Regions from separate parts of the Novosphingobium sp. G106 genome, predicted to be linked through region 1. Evidence: riboswitches for the same ligand, from Rfam matches in the RefSeq annotation. Region 1 holds a riboswitch; each other region holds the start of a gene.
What was found. Region 1 has a riboswitch for cobalamin ahead of KRR38_RS32640 (cobalamin biosynthesis protein CobG). Riboswitches for the same ligand answer to the same signal wherever they lie in the genome.

Region 1 (3,905 bases):
GGTCATGGCCTTCGCTCGGTCTGGAACGGTCGGATCGTGCAGCGTGCAGACGATCGCATTGTCCGCGGGCAGTCGCGATCGTGTGATCCCCTCGGCGACCATGCGCGCGTCGCACAGGATTGGCGCACCTGCGGCCAGAGCCTTTGCGGCGACTGTCGCGAAAGTCGGCGAGAAGCGGATATGCGCGGCGAGCTCGACCATGCCCGCGGCGTGGATCATGCGGACCGCCACGCGTTCCTCGTCGGACGTGAAGCGGGAGAGTTCGGCTTCGGCACGGATCGTGGCAAAGGACTGGCGGTAGATGGCCTGGCCATCGGTTTCATAGACGTGGGGCATCAAGCGGCTCCGAAAGCGGCGAGCAGTTCGGTGGCGGTAAGCCCGGAGCGCGTCGGTGGATCTGCGGGGCGGGCGGCGAAGGCCAGGTCGAACCGGCCGCCGCGTCCGGTCACGGTGACGTCGGCCATGCCGGGATGCGCGCATCCCTTGGCGCAGCCCGACAGATGCAGCCGGCCCGTGACCAGGGAAGCAAGTCGCAGCGAAAGAGCGCGGGTTTCCACCGTCGCCTGGGGACATGCGGGCGCACCGGGACAGGCCGCGGCGCGCATCGCCGGATGGCCGGGCGCGTCGACGAAGCCCTCGACACGAACCGGCCGAGCCTCTTCGAGCAGCAGCCTGCGCCAGGGCGTGAGGCGCAGCGCAGAGGCACCGCTCCGCTCGGCCAAGTCGCGCAGCGCCGACGCCTCCATACTGCCGAACGGCACTCCCCAGACGTGACCGAGCGGATGAGGGCCGGGAAGGGGCGGCGCGCGGGGAGTGGCCGGACGCAGATCAGCCCGCGCCCAGGCCGGCAGCGGCGCGGCGTGACGCGCGACCCGTCCGGTCTCGGATCCGCCGGTCTCGACGAACCAGTGCGCCAGCGCGATGAGTGCGTCCACGGCCGTGTCGGGCGCCACCGGTGTGCCGCCCGCTCGCCCGTCCGCGCGCAGCAGCAGGGTGCCGTCTCCGCTCCGCTCGATCCTGAAGTCCGCCGGCGCGTCTGTCAGCATCGGGGCGTTTCCGGCATCGATCGCGAAGCCGACCTTCGAGGGCAGCGTCGGCAGGGCGGAAAGGCGTGAGGCCAAGGCCTCTGCCAACCGCGCGTTATGGTCGGCAGCCTGCCAATCGGGCGCGACGAGAATGTTGCGCCGCGTCTCGAGATCGGCGGCCGGATCGACCAGGTCGAGTGCGATCAGCGCGTCGACCACGACATGCCATTTGTCGTCGATCACCCCCCGAATTTGCAGATTGGCGCGATTGGTCAGGTCGATCAGGCCGTTGCCGAAACGCGCGGAGGCATCGCACAGGCCCCGGACCTGATCTGGGCCCATGCGGCCGAGGCGCGGCTTTATGCGAACGAGCAGGCCGTCGCCCGCTGCCATCGGACGCCAGGCGTCCGGGCACCAGCCGCGGATGCGATGGTTCACGCACGTCCCTCCAGCAGGCGGTCGGCCGGATTCCGTGCGCCGGGTGGCAAACATTGCGATATCAAATTCAAGCCCACTCCGTTCACACCGAGCAACGATGGATGGGCTTGCCGATGTCCAGTCGGCCGATGCGCAACGGCGGGGGTGCAAGAAGCGCCGCTCGTCACGCACCGATGCAGCCCAGCCGCAAAGGTTCGTCGCCCGGACGGAGTACACCGTGCCTCGGCCATCCCCTGGGCCAGGGCAAGAGCGACCAGACGCTGGCAGGTCTCCTGGCTCGCGGGTCAAAGCGTGCTGCATGGCCTTCCCAGGCAACGGACGATGGTCCGGCCCAGTGGCTGCCTCCCCGTCTCAGAGGAAGCGATATGCCTCACGCTCGCCGCTTACAGTTGCAGGGACAGCCTCGGATTGAGGTGGCAAGACCACCCGCACCGCGTTCCCTATTAAGTCCCTTACGGGACACCGGCGCGATCTAGTTCGGCTCGCTTATGCGAACCGACTGGATATCCCCTATAGGCTTACGCCGACCTTCGCAACTCATCGCTGAATTCTCTTCAGCGGGCGTTTGCGAGGGAGGGCAGTGCGCATTTGCGACAAAGGAAGAGCGGGCAAAGCTGAGCTGTCCTTCAGACGGATCGACGCCGAGGATCTCCGCGGGAGCACGGTGCTCCGCTAGCAATTGGGTGCTTGAGCACGGCAACCGCATCATCACGATAGTTGCGCCATTCGTCATCGACTTCGAGGGAAACCGAGGGATTATATCCGTCGGCGTTTATGCTGAGACGTTGGGCCGCGATTACTCGCGAAATCCGCTCGATGGCGCTGAGTTGGGACACCGGCATGAATCACCCTTTCAGAAGCTGCGCGGCGGCGTTGCGCGCCTCGCGGCTGTTGCCAACGCGGTCGATAAGCTCTTGGGCCTGCGTGACCAAGAGCCCGAGCTTCTCGGTGAAATGACGAAGCTCGTGCCCCTCTCCTCCCGCCACGAACTGACGATCGCGTCCCGGTTTGGTTGTGTCGCTGACCATGGTCATCTCCTTACGACCTCAACACCCGCCCAGTCGCGCGGTTCCCCGGGACTGAGGGTGCGTCGAGATGCCCGCGCGTCGGCAAAGGTTTTTCTGTCAGAGGGGATTCATTTTAGCCGTCTGATATCGGCGCTTCCCAGGTCATCATAGGACCCGCTTCGAAGTTCGACGAGGCCGCGGATGACGAGTTCACGCAAAACCTCAGCCCAGGTTTCGATCGAAAGCTGCGTCATGTTCTCCACGCCTTCCTTGGCGAGTCCTAACATGTCCTGGTCAAAAGCTAGGAGCTGCTCATTGGTCAGAAGGGTTGCGTCGATCATCGCACGGACAGGTTTTGATTAGCGCGCATATTCAATCAACTCTGCAGGGGATAAGCGGCGTGCCAAGCCCGAAGCCTGCAAGCATCGCATTAATTTTCGATCGCCAAAAAGTCTTTCTGGTGCGGCTACTGGCGGCCGTGCCGACGATCGTGACATCCCGACTGCGAGTAGGGGCTGGCTTGGACGTGGTGGATACGACGATGCTTTACCCCTGCCATCGCCACCCGCTCGTCGGTGATGGTCGTCAGTTTGATCCAACTGTGTCCATGTAGATCGCAGCGTCGGGCCCCTGCCATAAACCAATGCTCGGGCAGTTCGTCGATGTCGGCTACCGATTCTGTGATCTGGACAAACGAGGCCGGCGCTTCGCGTTCGCGCATAAAGCGCTCTCCCATGTGTCCCTCCTTTCGCTAGAAGCGATGGAATGGGTACTTTTATCTACTAGCGGGCCGGGCATGCTCTGGCATCCTCTCCTCGCTCACCCGGCCCTAGACGGACTCCTCGCACAAAGGCTGAACCCGACTGTTGCCAAGGTACTACACCCACGGATGAGAGCCCTATAACTTTGGAGGGGCTGGAAAAAGGGGCCCGATCGTTGCCGATCAGGCCCTGACAGTTTTGGGAGAGGATGCCTGTAAGGCGTCTCGGTTGTGAGCTTCAGCGAAATATGCTGCAAGTGCGAATAACTGATGTCTGATTGAGGAAAACTCGATTGCCGGCGCCAGCGCTGAGCTTTAGACCTCAGCGAGTTTTGAGTGGAGAGAGTCTCCTTGCGCTGGGGCGATGGCACGTTGGTGCAGATCCTCGCTCCTCTCCAGCTTTTTGTAGATCGTTGAGCGACCTACGCAGAGCCGGCTGTCCGTCGTCAGAACATTTGGCGCAGATCGCGGCGTAGATTAGCGGAGTGCGGGCCTCGTCTGGGGATTGATGTTAGGCGGCGAGCTTGCGGTGCTACAAGCGCCGATGTTCGATGGTCTGTCGCTTGATCCTTTCGCGCTGTTGGATGATGGCCGGCGCCCTGCCGCAGTAGGCATCGGCGGGCGTCACGTTGTTCAGGCTCTCGTGGTAACGCTGGTGGTTGTAGTGCTCGACGA
Region 2 (3,905 bases), on a different contig from region 1:
CCGAATAGCGCTTGCCGACATAGCGCAGGCTGGCCCGTGCCTGGAGCTTTTCGATCGGATCCCAGCGCAGCGACAGGTTGCCCGCGATTTCGGCGATGCCGGCGGGTGTCTTGCCATTGTAGTTGAAGCCGCCGCTGATGAAGTCGTCGTACTTTGCATCGAGCACCGTGCCGTTCGCCTCGATCCCGAAGCCCTCGGGCAGATCGATCGCCACCGAGGCTTCGATACCCTTGGCCGAGCGCTGTCCGACCTGCTCGATCGGGCTCGTCAGGGTCTTCTGTGCCAGGAGGTTGTTCTTGACGATGCGGTAGGCCGCCAGCGTCGCCGAACCGCGCCCACCCAGGAAGCTGGCCTTGACGCCAAATTCGATCTGGTTGCCCGTCGCGTTGCTGAACGCGACCTGCCCGGTCGAATAGGTCGTCAGCGTGCCGAGCGGATCGACGCCGGTCGAATATTGGCCGTAGAGCGAGATGTTGGAAGTCGGCTGATAGATCGCGCCGACGCGCCAGGTCGTGTTGCTCAGCTTCTTGTCGAGCACCTGCGTTTCGCTGCTGATCGTGCTGCCGGTGTAGTTGAGAGTCCAGCGGCGGACACGGTCGTGTTCGTAACGGAGCCCGCCGACAAGCGAAATCTGGTCGTTCAGCTTCAGCCGATCCTCGGCGAAGAAGGCATATTCGTTGGTGCGCGTGCGGAAGCGCGGTGCGATGCCCTGGGTATCGAAGAACAGGCCCGGGTTGAAGTTGCGGGGGTTGACCTCGTCTTCCTGCAGGTCCGATCCGAAGTCGTTCGAATAGGTCAGCTTAACCAGATTCACGTCGAAGCCGGCAACCAGGGTGTTGCTGACCCCGTTACCGATAGGCGTCTCGAGCTTGATGCTTCCCTGATCCCCGATTTGGGTCTGGTCGTGATCGATGCCGAGATTGTCGGTGCGGTAGATCAGACCTGGCGTTCCCGGATCGGAATTGTAGCCGTTGGGACAGAAGCCGTCGGCGCCGATCCAGCAATAAGACTCCAGATCCTTGAACAGGCGCCGGCTCGTCAGGCGGTAGGCGGTGTTGGTGAAGGTCAGTGTGTCGCTCGGCGACCAATCGGCCGTGAGCGTAGTGCGGTTGTCACGGTAATGCAGGTCGGCGTCGGCAACGTTGTAATTGCGCTTGCGGATCGAGGTGTCGAGCTTGCCGTTGATCAGCGGCGTACCGAAATATTCCATCGGGCGCTGGTTGCCATAGTCGTCGCGCAGCGTGAGCGAGAAGCTGCCGCTGGGTGCAAAGCGGAGTGCACCGGACAGCGCGTAGCTTTCCGACTTGCCGCGCTCGACGTAGCCGTCCGCGCGGCGATAGGAGCCATCCACGCGGAACGAGAACAGGTCGCCCAGCGGACCACCCAGGCCAGCGCCCGCGCGGAAGCTGTTCTGCGAGCCATAGCCGACCTCGGCCTGGGCACGGAGGCGATCGGTGTTGGGCTGCCGCGTGACGACGTTGATCGCGCCTCCGAGCGCGCCCTGGCCGTAGAGTACCGAAGCCGGGCCGCTCAGCACTTCGATCCGGTCGGCCATCCAGGGGTCGGTCGGGAAAGTGATCGTGCCCGCCACCGGGAAAAGTCGGACGCCGTCGATCAGTTGCAGCACCGAACCCTGCCCGGCAAAGCCGCGCGCGGAAAGCGCGGTGCCACCGTTGCCCGGATTGGCAACGCTGACGATGCCCGGCGCGCGCGTCACCGCATCCTGGATGCTGAGATCGCCGCGCGCGCGCAGCGTCTCGCCGTCGACGATGGCGATTGAGGCCGGCGTCTCGAGCACCGAGAGGCCCAGCCGGCTGCCGGTGGACTGCGTGGTATCGAGCGCGGCCGTGCGCTGGCCGACGACGAGGATGCTGTCCGCGTCGCGATCCGCAGTATCGGCCGCGTCGTCGGCATGGGCCATCGCGGGTGCAATGCCGGCCAGAGTGCAAGCCAAAGCAATGCGGGAAATGCTGGAAAACGTATTCTTCATTCGGAGTTACCCCATCGGCGTCAGTCGACGTCGGGCGGGGGCGTGCCGTTCGCGAACGGTCGGCACGCGCAGCGGCCGGACGCCTGGGCGACCGTCGCACGTCTCCGATGCGGCCCCTGCCGCTCGTTCGTCGCTCAGACGGAGTACACCGTGCCGCGGCCATCCCCTGGACCAAGGCAAGAGCGACCAGACGCCGGCAGGTCTCCTGGCTCGCGGGTCATAGCTTGATGCACGGCCTTCCCAGGCCTCGCAGGAGTTAGCGTCCGGCCCAGTGGCTGGCGGCTCGGGGCTGTCTGCCCGGCCGCACATGTACATCGCGCTCGCCGCTTACAGTTGCAGGGACAGCCTCGGATTCGGAGGACAGGATTGCGCCTGCCGCCCTCACCGCGTTCCCATTTTAAGCCTCTTGCGAGGCACCGGCGCGATCATTGCCCACCGCGGTCGAACCGCTGCATGGACGGCGGCTGGTTAGACAGGTGCGGCGATCTGCGCAAGCCGTTTGGCTATCCGGCGGTCAGGCCCTGCAACCGCCAGCGGCGATTGAACGAGAGCGAAGTCTCGGAAAGCGGCGCGATATCGATGTTGAGCGTGGTCTCGAGCGGGCATCCCAGCGCATGGGCGATTGCCGCGCGGATCACCGCGGGATGGGTGATTGCCAGCACCGTGGCCTCGGTTTCGGCGATCCGGTCGAGCCACGGCCCGACCCGCGCTGCGACTGCCACAAGTGTTTCGCCGCGAGGAGCGCCAGATGCAGGCTCGGCCAGCCAGAGCGCTAGTCCGGTCGGATCGGAGCCTTGCAGTTCGATGAGGCTGTGGCCCGTCCAGTCGCCGTGGTCGCTATCGGCGAGAATCGTTTCGACCTCAGCCGCGACGCCCATCAACGAGGCCGTTTCGCGCGCTGCAGGGTCGGGCGCGACGAAGGCGATTGCCGGCACAGGACCGCCCAGAACCCGCGCAGCGGCCAAGCGTCGCCCTCCCTCGTCGAGCGGCTCGTCACGGCGCGGAAATGCCGCCGTCCGGCTCGCGGCGGTCGCGCCGCAGCATAGCAGTCTGAGGCGCGTGGCCAGGAAACACCTCCGCGGGAGATTGACGCCGCGGCTCGTTCGCTCCTATTCGGGAGGAAGCGAACCGGGGCAAAGAAGCCGGTGCAATTCCGGCACGGTCGCGCCACTGTTATCGACGATGCCTCCGGCAGTCGAGAGTCAGACCTTTCCCCGGATCATGTTCAACGACGGGCCGCGCTAGCCCGAGCGGAGTGATACCGATGGCGACTGCCGCCTATTTCGACGACACTTTCGTGCCCGTGGCCGGCACGACGACGATTCCGGTCGAGGAAATCCTGCCCTGGGCGGTGTTCGGCCTGCTGATCGCGACGATCTTCCTCTATTTCGTCAGCACCGAGCAAGGCGCCTTCTCCCTATTCGACGGCATGTACGTCCACGAATTCGTGCACGACGGCCGCCACCTGCTGGGCTTCCCCTGCCACTAACGGCGGAAGGCCTGACATGACCAAGGACCTGCTGTGGCGGGGCATGCTCGTTGGCGTGCTCGCGGCGTTGCTCTCCACCCTGTTCGCACGGACTTTCGCCGAGCCGCATGTGGACCGAGCCATCGCCTTCGAAGCGATGCACGCGGCCCATGATCCCGGGCATCATGCCGACGAAGGTCCTGAACTGGTCAGCCGCGATACCCAGAAGGGGGCCGGATTGCTGACGGCGATGGCACTTTATGGCGCTGCGGTCGGCGGCATCTTCGCGCTGGTCTTCGCCTACGGCTATGGCCGCTGGGCGCTGATCGGACCGCGCAGCTTCGCGCTACTGCTGGCGGCCGGAGCATTCCTGCTCATCGTCATCGTGCCCGCGCTCAAGTATCCGCCGACACCGCCCGCGGTCGGACAGCATGAAACGGTAGGCCT
Region 3 (3,905 bases), on a different contig from region 1:
TGCGGTTGCTCGGCGTGGCGGTGAAGTTCGGCGGCGGGAAGGTGGTGAAGATCTCGTCCGTCAGCCGGTCGTTGAAATAGGTCGCGCCGAGCGTCGCCACGTCGCCCAGCTTCTGCTCGATCCCGGCTTCCCAGCCCTCCGACTTCTCGGGCTTGAGGTTGGGGTTGCCAATATATTGGCCATTGACGAAACCGAAGAGCTCGAAATAGCCGGGGTTCTTGATCCCGGTGCCATAGGCCGCGTGGACCCGCGTGCCGGTGGGGAAGGCATAGCTTCCTTGCACGCGCCAGGTCGTCGTGTCGGCGAAGCGGTTGTTCCAGTCCTGGCGGATCGAGGCGCCGAGCGAGGCCGTGTCGTTGACGGTCAGCTCGTACTGGCCGACGAGGCCGATGTTGGTGGTGCTGCGCCGGCCCGTGAACGGGTCGAAAGGCGAGCCTGTCGACGGCGTGTTGTTCTGGAATTCCTCGCGCTCTGCATCGAGCGCGGCGGTCAGCTTGTGGACGACGCCTTCATCGCCGAAGCGCAGGCTCGATTCATAGGATCCCTTGTAGCGCCGGCCGTTGCTGCCGGTGTCGCGCACCGGGCCGGTATAGCCCTTGCGCGTGACGTCGACGTACTGGCCCGACAACGCATTGGTCCAGCGCCCGTCGAGCGCGGTGAGTTCGGCGCGGAGCAGCGCGTAGATGCTCGACTTGGTCGCACGCACGCCCGGGCTGTCGATGATGAAGCCGAACAGCGGGCTGGCCGGATTATCGTCGGGCAGGTCGATGTCGTAGTCGGTCCAGCTGTAGCGGGCGACGCCGGTCAGCTTGAAGTTCGGCGCCGGCGACCAGGTCAGCTTGGTGTTGATGCCGGCCGTTTCCGAACCGACGTCCCGCTTGCCGTTCCGCGCGACGGGCGTGCCATCGGTGCGGTAATAGCCGCCCGAGACGACGTAATCGAGCGTGTCGTTCGCGCCGGCGTAGCGCGCCGCGCCGTCGAAGGTGCCGAAGGTGCCGCCCTCTGCGCGGGCGGTGAAACCGGGCGCTTCCCTGCCGGTCAGCGTGATGTAATGGATCACGCCGCCGATCGCGTCCGAGCCGTAGAGCGAGCTTTGCTGGCCGCGCAGCACTTCGATGCGCACGGCGGGATCGGCGATCATGCCGTTGAGGTCGAATTCGCCGTTGAACGGATCGGATGCCTCGATCCCGTCGATCAGCATCAGCGTGTGGTTGGCCTCACTGCCGCGCAGGCGGACCTGGGTGAGACCGCCGATTGCACGGCTGACCGCGACGCCGGGTACGTCGCGCAGCACGTCGGAAACGACGCGCGTCTGGCGGGCGTCGATCGCGGCGTCGTCGAGCACCGTGACCGAGGCGCCGAGCTTGTCGATCGGGATGCCTTCGCCCGAGCGCGAGGCAGTGACGACGATGGTCTCGCCGGCTTCGTTGGTGGCCGACTGGTCGGGATTGGTCGCCGCGAATGCGGGCGTGGCCGCGCTCAGTGCGAGCAGCGAGAGATACTTGGTCTTCATCATGGGCTTTGGCCCCCCTGTATGCGCGAGCGTGGCGGGGGACTGCCGGGGCGCAATCGCCATCGGCCGACGTGTCGGCTGCGGACTGGCGCTTTCATGCCCGCGACCAACGCACCGAAGCGGACCCCGCCGCTTGGTTCGTCGCTCAGACGGAGATACCGTGCCGTGGCCAATCCCTGGGCCAAGGCAAGAGCGACCAGTGCGCCGGCCGGTCTCCTGGCTTGCGGGTTACGGCACGATGCACGACCTTCCCAGGCGCTGCCGTTTCGGCTCGGCCCAGTGGCGGCTCCTTCCTCCAAGGAGCCCTGTGCATCGCGCTATCCGCTTACAGTTGCAGGGACAGCCTCGGCTTTGGCGGGTAAATCCCGCCTACCGTGTTCCCGGATTAAGCCCCTTGCGGGGCACCGGCGCGATCTTTTCGGCCTTGGGAAAACCGGCTGGCCGGGGCGCGGCTTAGGCGCAATGGGCGCCTATGCCAATCCCCGGCAGCTTCGGCGTTGCTCTCCGGGAGAGCAGAGCCACTGCCGCCGTGGCAATGTCCGGGCGCTTTACCTCCCGACATGCCTGCCGCATCCTTCTGGGCAAAACAGAGAGAGGGACTGTGATGCTGAAGGGCGCCGAGCTCGATCTGCCCTATCTGACGATGGAGGAGGACGCCTTCGCCGTCGATCCCTTCCCGCATTTCGATCGCGCACGGGCGCAGCATCCCTGGCTGGCACGTTGGACGCTGGGCTATGTCGTCACCGACTACAAGGCGATGCGCGACCTGTTCGCCCAGGAAGGGCGGATGCGGATGATGTATGACGATATCGTCGCGATCATGGACGCCAAGGGCACGCCCTGGGGTGATTTCCGGCAGCGGCACATGCTCTCGATGGAAGGGGCGACGCACAAGCGCGTGCGCGACGTGCTGGCGCCGTCGTTCACCCCGCGCCAGGCGAACCAGCATCGTCCGCTGATGCAGCAGACGATCAACGAACTGCTCGATGAATGGGCACCCCGGCGCGCCTTCGATTTCGAGGAGTTCGCTTCCTATTTCCCGATTACCGTGATGTGCCGGCTGATCGGCGCCTCGCCTTCGGTGATCCCGGGGCTGCGTTCGGCGATGGAGGCCATCGGGCTTTCCACGTCGATGGACAAGCGCTGGCTGCCGGCGATGCAGGAAGGCGTCGTCACGATGGAGCGCTTCACCGACGACCTTATCGCCCAGCGCCGGGCCAATCCGCGTGACGGCGAGGAGCCGGACCTGCTCGACCTGCTGCTCCGCACCACGGCTGACGGTGGCCTAACCGACCGCGAGCTCGGCGATATCCTGATCTTCCTCTTCGTCGCGGGCTACGACACCTCGAAGAACATGCTGACCTTGACGATGCGGCTGCTGATCGACCGGCCCGAAGTCTATCGCCGCTGCGCCGAAGATCATGCCTTTGCGCGCAGCGTCGTCGAGGAGAGCTTTCGCTACGGTTCCACCACTTCGAACCAGCGCGTGCTCAACGAGGACATCGCATACCGCGACATAGTGCTGGAGAAGGACGCGATCGTCTGGTTCCCGCTGAGCATCGCGACGCACGATCAGCGCTATGCCGACCGTGCCGACAGCTTCGATCCGGAGCGCGAGCAGAAGAGCCCGCATATCGGTTTCGGCCTCGGCGCGCATATCTGCCTTGGCCAGTACATCGCCCGCGCGCAGATCCACGAAGGTCTGCACCTGATCGCGCAGCGCTTGGTCAATCCGCGCTCGCCCGGGCCTGAGGGCTACCGGCCGTTCCCCGGCACCTGGGGGCTGCGCGGCCTGCCGATCGCATTCGATCTGCCCGATTGAATATAAACCAAGCGTTTGCTACATGTCTGTCGAAAGCATCGTGGAGAGGACATGATCGACGTCGCCGAGCTCACCGACAGCACCAATCTGATCGGGAATCCGCAAGCGCTGCGCCAGCGCTATCTCGATGACGGCGTGGTCTTCCTGCGCGGGGTGATCGATCCCGAACTGATGGCCTGGGGCCGCGAAAAGTACCGCGAGGCGCTGACCGCCGAGGGGCTGATCGATCCCGCGATCGAGGCGCCGGTCTGGACCGGCAAGAAGACCGATACCTGGCGCCCTTGCGACGCGATCGGTACGACTGTCTGGCACGAGGTAGTCAAGCAGCCGCTGCTCAACGAGGTCATGCGCGACATCTTTGCCGACGATCCCGTGTGGATACCCATCGCCGCGCACCGTTCGGGCCTGCCGACGGGGCCAGTTGAGGAAGGGCAGGATATCTTCGCCGGCCGTCACCAGGACGGGTTCTACAACGAGGGCATGCTGTTCACGATCTGCTGGATGCCGGTGCGCGACGTGGCGATGGACCGTGGCAGCTTCGCGGTGGCGCCGGGCACGCATCACCGCGGC

Region 2: linked by a shared signal. The riboswitch ahead of KRR38_RS07180 (TonB-dependent siderophore receptor) and the one ahead of KRR38_RS32640 (cobalamin biosynthesis protein CobG) in region 1 are both predicted to bind cobalamin.
Region 3: linked by a shared signal. The riboswitch ahead of KRR38_RS23445 (TonB-dependent receptor) and the one ahead of KRR38_RS32640 (cobalamin biosynthesis protein CobG) in region 1 are both predicted to bind cobalamin.

The regions. Positions count from the first base shown of each region.
Region 1 is NZ_JAHOOZ010000003.1:116,523-120,427, reverse strand. Features, by position in the region: gene KRR38_RS32645 (precorrin-8X methylmutase) at 1-336, opposite strand, end outside; gene KRR38_RS32640 (cobalamin biosynthesis protein CobG) at 336-1,463, opposite strand; cobalamin riboswitch at 1,708-1,945, opposite strand; gene KRR38_RS32635 (DUF3606 domain-containing protein) at 2,309-2,491, opposite strand; gene KRR38_RS32630 (hypothetical protein) at 2,599-2,811, opposite strand; gene KRR38_RS32625 (hypothetical protein) at 2,937-3,206, opposite strand; one part of gene KRR38_RS32620 (IS3 family transposase) at 3,763-3,905, opposite strand, start outside.
Region 2 is NZ_JAHOOZ010000001.1:1,509,641-1,513,545, forward strand. Features, by position in the region: gene KRR38_RS07180 (TonB-dependent siderophore receptor) at 1-1,990, opposite strand, end outside; cobalamin riboswitch at 2,168-2,426, opposite strand; gene KRR38_RS07185 (histidine phosphatase family protein) at 2,494-3,057, opposite strand; cobalamin riboswitch at 3,093-3,221, shown strand; gene KRR38_RS07190 (CbtB-domain containing protein) at 3,255-3,479, shown strand; gene KRR38_RS07195 (CbtA family protein) at 3,496-3,905, shown strand, end outside.
Region 3 is NZ_JAHOOZ010000001.1:4,857,729-4,861,633, forward strand. Features, by position in the region: gene KRR38_RS23445 (TonB-dependent receptor) at 1-1,516, opposite strand, end outside; cobalamin riboswitch at 1,702-1,937, opposite strand; gene KRR38_RS23450 (cytochrome P450) at 2,118-3,335, shown strand; gene KRR38_RS23455 (phytanoyl-CoA dioxygenase family protein) at 3,387-3,905, shown strand, end outside.